Regions from separate parts of the Thalassotalea ganghwensis genome, predicted to be linked through region 1. Evidence: riboswitches for the same ligand, from Rfam matches in the RefSeq annotation. Region 1 holds a riboswitch; the other holds the start of a gene.
The links. A riboswitch is a leader RNA that binds a small molecule or an ion and turns the genes downstream of it on or off. The one in region 1 is predicted to bind cyclic di-GMP.

Region 1 (3,156 bases):
GCAGCTTGATCACTTTATGATAGAGTGTATTAGCTATGTCATAGTCTCGAAGGTACAAATGCGCCAGCGCTAAAATTTCGATAACATCAATATGCTCATTAAATTGCTCATGCGTGATGAGTAGTTGTTCAACTTGCTGAAGTTGCTCAAAGGCGACTTGCTGCTCAGCCAACAACGCATTTGACATCGCACTATAACTTAATGCCGTCAGCAGGTATTTAACCTGATCTATTTGCTTAGCGAGTGAAACTGCTTGTTCCGCATAATTATGAACCAATTGAAAACGACCTTCATTGTAATTGCCAAATGCTAGCAACAGCAATAGCTCTACTTTTAATGTCTTATCCACACCAACGACGGTTAAACCATCTTGTGCAAATTGTAATGCTTTATTGATATCGCCTCTATTCATCGCCGTTTGAGCCAATAAGATAAAAACCTTAGCCGTAATATTGGCACTATAATAAATGCGCTGTTGTAAGATTTGGTTGGCGACATCTATCACTGGTTGTGCGGATAACATTTCGCGATCCAAAGTATAGAAATGATTAATTTTATCTATATTTTCAGAAATTAACTGCGAAGATTCACTCGCCTTGACACCATAACTTAATGTCAAAAGCGTCACTAAAGTGATTAAATAACGATAAAATTTACTCAAGCTGCAATCCCAACATTTTGTTAAAAAACAAAAAGTAAAAACCAATTATCGCCCTAGACGATAACTGGCTAACAAAAAAAGATCCACTGACAATGTGCAAAAGGTTTACAACAGCGATATTAATATTATAATGACCAATGAGCTACTAAAGCTCGTAAAGGGCAAATCTAACGAAAGTTAGAGACGCAAAGTTACCGGCCTAAGGCAACGTCTATGGCAGCGGGACTACCGAATTTAGATATAGTGGGGGCTTATCTTAATAACGTTTTCTGTTGTTATACCCACGGTAACTTTTGCGTGCCACCTACCCTTTCGACGTTTTCACTCGTTGATTACCATACATTGTTCGAAAAATTCCTTATATGCCAATATTTTTTACAAAAAGTATCCATTTTTTGTCAAATTTATATAGATGTTTAGCTAAAATTACTAGACAATAGCTTTAGTATACAAATTAAGTTGAATATTGCACTGAAGTATAAGGGCTAATGGTGAAGCATCACGATTCCATAGCACAAGCTGAGCAAAAGTTAGTACTTGCAACTGAGCAATTACAAAGCTGGAACCTCCCCGCTACGCCAATCAATTACGCTGTATGTTACGAATATATTAGCGGCAAAAACACAACCTTGATCGCTTTGGTAAACCAAGAACTTGCCGAAAAAAACTCACTTGATAACTTTTTCATGGAAGACACCTATCGGCAATTAGTTTTAGGCACTAATAGTTTTCGAGATGAGATTATTACTGATATCGATAATTTGCTTACCGATATTGATATCTCCAATACAGACTCTTACCAGCAAGTCGAACAATTTATCCTCCAAGTCGATAAGCAGCAAGAGCATTTGTATTCGCAAGATCAACGCAGAATTAAATTGGCTTTACAGAATATCAAGAAAGCATCACGCCAATTTAAAATTCAACAACAAAACTTAAGTATTCAAATTCAAGAGTCACAGTCAAAAAACAGTGCGTTGCGCGAAGAATTAGAAGAAATACGTAAAGAGGTTTATTTAGACCCATTAACAGGACTTTATAACCGCAAAGCGCTGAACAAGCATTTGGCTCAGTGGATAAAAGCAAATCCAGAGCAACAAATGGCAGCAATTGTCATTAATATTGATCAAATTGCCGAGCTTACCCAGCAGTTTGGCAGTTTAATTAGTGATGTCCTCATTGCTAAAGTAGCCAACAAAGTCAATAGTTACGTGGGAGAAAGCGGTTTCCCTGTCCGAGCATCTGGTGATGAGTTTTTGATTTTGTTACCCGAAATGGAACGAAATGTAGCAGCTGAAATTGCAGAAAAAATTAGACAAGGCGTTGAAAAATTACGTTTTGTTAGTAGTAAAACCGGTATTAAATTACCTCAAATGACCCTATCTCTAGCGGTAAACGACTTTACACTGCGTGACAATGTTCACGCAGCCATTAAAGAGACCAAAGAGCTGCTTTCCAAACATGTTCAAACGAGTCGTAACTCTATTGCCATTGCAAGTTGATGTTAACAGCGAGTCAAACGTTGGTTGAGCTAGGTTGAAACTTAACCATCAATAATTTCAACAAGCTGATCTATTTGAGCTTCTGAAAAAACCGCTATGCCATGCGCTAATAAATAACGGCTGGTAATGCCTAATCCAGGTATTTTTCTATTTGAAAAACTGCCATCATAAATATAATTTCGACCACACGAAGGGCTAGATTCTTTAAGCAACGCGTACTTTATCTGATACTTCAAGCATAGTGATAACGCCTGCATAGCTCCTTGTTCAAATGCAGTGGTTACATCTTGTCCAGCACGATTCTTCACATGACTAGTGCCGCATATTTCTGCTGGTATTCTCGGTATCCCTAAGCCACCTTCTACTTCGGGACAAACTGATACAATACGCCCTTGTGCTTGCCAACGCGCAAGGTACTGACTGTTAACCTTTTGATGTCCACCGTCGTAACGAACATTTTTACCAAGCAAGCAGGCACTCACCAATATTTTATCCATGGCTACCCTTGCTCCACTATGCGATGCGCTAATATCATCGCTAAATGAGAAAGATACTCAGCACTGCCGTCATCACTTGCTTCTATCCAAATGGCTTCGCTATAAAACTCTGCATGTAAACAAAATTCATAATTATTCGCTAAAAATCGCGCCATTACTTTATCGGCTCCCTTGATAATTTCTAGCAATTGAAATTCTGCGTTGGATATAAAACCCTCAAAAGCTAAGCAGATTGTTTCAGTTTGCCAATCGATACCGTTTACAGTTAACGTTATCGCTGCATGTGATGGGAGATATTCTATCGCATTGATTGTGTACATATTCTATTCAAGGGTTTAACCTTGTTCTTGATCAATGTTGAGCTAAGTTGGTCATATAATACAAAAAAAGCCACGACAGCTGTTAACTTTTTACATATAATCAATCAAGATAAGAGTGATTTAAATAAACCATAAGAGAGATAAACGTTATGAAAAAACTTACCTTAGCTGTTGCA
Region 2 (3,156 bases), on a different contig from region 1:
ATGCTAAAATTCCCGAAGGTATTTTAATTAAGCCTGACAAACTTACCCATGGCGAGATGAATGCGATTAAGAAGCACCCTATTGAAGGGATAAAAATGTGCAAAGAGCAAGGGCTAGCCAACGGAATTATTAAAGACATGGTACTCAATCATCATGAACGACTAGATGGCTCTGGTTACCCTCGGGGACTCAAAAAAGACAAGATATCAAAATTAGCAAGAATGACAGCTATCATCGATGTTTATGATGCAATGACTGGTGATAGGCCATACCAAAAAGCGCAACAACCGATAGAAGCATTACGCTTTTTAATGACCAATAAAGAAAAGTTTGATATTCAAATCGTTCAACAGTTTATCAAATTTTTAGGAGTGCATCCTGTAGGCTCTATTGTTCAACTATCAAACCAACGACTTGCCCTTATCATTCAAGGCAATAGAGAAGAACCATTAAAACCAGTGGTTCATATTTTTTATAACACCGACACCAGCCAGTATATCAAAGCAAAAGTGGTAGATTTAACCAAAGAAACCATTGAAATTGTTAGTGCGATCAAAGCTGATGATTACAATATCAACATGCAAAAACTGATTAAAGACTTGATCAGTTAACTTTAAGCGTTAGATTGTAATAAAACTTTAACACCTAAACTAAAAGTAACAGATAAGAAAACTTGTCGAACATGCCTGAGCGTGCAATTTTCAAATTGATTAATGACTAAAAGAGCTTTATCGATAGAAATTACGGTCTTTTAGAAACAAAAAAGCCCAATCAAAAGATTGGGCTAAACAGAGAGACTACAAAGAAAAACAATTACGAATTCTTTACTTTACGTACAAAGCGAGCAACTTCATCACCATTACAGATTAATTTCTTCGCCATAGTTCCAATAGCGTTAATTCCTTGGTTTGCAGCTTTAATACAAAGCTGACTTTCTAATGAATCATTTGCAGGAACAAGAACAACTTCTTTTTCAGTTTCTTGAGGTTTTACATAATAAGTTTTTGCAAACTCTTTAACCGATAAGCCATTGCAAGCAAAATTAAGTGATTGATATTGAATACCTTGCTTTTTCGCTTCTAAACGCGCAGCAGAATAGCCATTATTAGCGGCAACGATACAAATGCTTGTTTCGACTGAATTGTCATTTGCATAAAACGTTGCGCTCGAAGTAGATGCTTGAGCTGAAGTGGCAACTAAGATTGAAGATAAAACAACTGCTAATTTTTTCATGTTTTTGTAAACCCTATTTAAATCAAATTAAAGAAATTGATAAGAAACGGTCACAAAAAACCTCTAACGCCTGCAATAATTAGCGTTGTCTATGCTGAGGTAACTCCGCTGTCATAGGTATCCCCTTAGACCGGTGGTTTTGCGTAATACTCTTTCAAGTACCTTGCCGTTTCTAGCTGGCGCGCATTATAGAGAGCTTTATATTAAGATCAAGCTTTTTTTGCGTATTTTTTGAACATTTCGAGTAAAAAACATTCTAATTTCGAATTAATAACAGCTATTTTACAAATAGCGAATTATTATTAACAAAGCAACTGTTTAGCTGAACTATATACAAATCAACCTTAAAGCGACAAAAAGAATACATAGATAAAAAAACCTCGCCAATTAATTGCCGAGGTTTTCTAAAATCGTTATTAACTAAAGTGCACTACAAACATTAAGGTAGCATTTGCTCCTGATCTGCGCCTTCTTTCTCGACTACTTCAGGAATTAAATCTTCTTTAGATATACCTAATACCAAGGCAATTGAACTTGCAACGTAAACTGACGAGTAAGTACCAACAAACACCCCTAACAATAATGCAGTAGCAAAACCGTGGATGAGTGCCCCTCCTTGATAAAATAGCGCAAATAAAACCAATAACGTGGTAATTGAGGTAATGAAGGTACGGCTTAACGTCTGCGTTAGTGAAATATTGATAATTTCCTCAGCCGTCTCATCTCGCACTTTCCTAAAGTTTTCTCGAATACGATCAGAAACAACAATGGTATCATTTAGAGAGTAACCAATAACCGCTAAAATTGCTGCCAGTATGGTTAAATCGAACTCTAATTGAAGCACAGAAAATAAGCCTAAGGTTAGCAAGACATCGTGGAATAGCGCGAATACAGAACCTAAAGCAAAGCGCCACTCAAAACGAAACGCAACGTAAACCAAAATACAAATCAAGGCGGTTAACATTGCTAAACCACCTTGCTCAGTTAATTCATCACCTACACTTGCACCAACAAACTCTATCCGGCGCATGGCTAATTGTTGTCCTGTGCCCTCATTTAACAATGATAGAACTTGGTTACCAAGCATTTCCGCTTGCACGCCTTCACGTTGCGCTAAACGAATAACCACATCACGACTGCTACCATAGAGCTGCACAACAGCATCATCATAGCCACCACCTTCTAAAACTTGTCGAATTTGATTGAGATCGGCTGGCTGTTCAAAACCTACTTCAATCAAGGTACCACCGGTAAAGTCTAAGCCAAAATTAAGCTTATTGACAAACAGTGAACCAATAGAAGCAAGCATCAATAAGGCACTAAAAATCATCGCTATCTTTCGATAGCCCATAAAGTTGATCGTTTCTTTTATCTTAAAAATCTGCATCTGAGTCACCTATATCGATAATTTATCGAGGCGTTTACCACCCCAAACTGCATTGACAATTGTTCGCGTACCAATGATTGCGGTAAACATCGAAGTGACAATACCAATAGATAAGGTAACCGCAAATCCTTTAATTGGGCCTGTGCCAACAGCAAATAAAATAATAGCCGCAATCAAGGTTGTGATGTTTGCATCTAAGATAGTTGAGAACGCTGCGTCATACCCTTGATGAATTGATTGCTGTACCGACTTACCTTCGCGAAGCTCTTCTCGGATCCGCTCAAATATTAGTACATTGGCGTCAACGGCCATACCTACGGTTAGTACAATACCCGCCATACCCGGCAAGGTTAATGTTGCCCCTGGGATCATCGACATTACGCCAACAATTAACACTAAGTTTGCCATTAGCGCTAAGTTCGCCACAATGCCAAAGGCACGGTAGTAAATGAGCATGAATAAAAATACTAGAGCAAAACCACCCATAATCGCTTGGAAGCCTAATTCCACGTTTTCAGCGCCTAACGTTGGTCCAA

Region 2: linked by a shared signal. The riboswitch ahead of ACSLUH_RS16490 (hypothetical protein) and the one ahead of ACSLUH_RS07685 (GGDEF domain-containing protein) in region 1 are both predicted to bind cyclic di-GMP.

The regions. Positions count from the first base shown of each region.
Region 1 covers NZ_JBQRUM010000006.1:22,735-25,890, reverse strand. The annotation lists gene ACSLUH_RS07690 (tetratricopeptide repeat protein) at 1-661, opposite strand, end outside; cyclic di-GMP riboswitch class I at 812-894, shown strand; gene ACSLUH_RS07685 (GGDEF domain-containing protein) at 1,150-2,163, shown strand; gene ACSLUH_RS07680 (2-thiouracil desulfurase family protein) at 2,205-2,660, opposite strand; gene ACSLUH_RS07675 (DUF3630 family protein) at 2,663-2,980, opposite strand; gene ACSLUH_RS07670 (c-type cytochrome) at 3,130-3,156, shown strand, end outside.
Region 2 covers NZ_JBQRUM010000019.1:40,700-43,855, reverse strand. The annotation lists gene ACSLUH_RS16495 (cyclic di-GMP phosphodiesterase) at 1-611, shown strand, start outside; gene ACSLUH_RS16490 (hypothetical protein) at 814-1,233, opposite strand; cyclic di-GMP riboswitch class I at 1,329-1,411, opposite strand; gene secF (protein translocase subunit SecF) at 1,673-2,620, opposite strand; gene secD (protein translocase subunit SecD) at 2,630-3,156, opposite strand, start outside.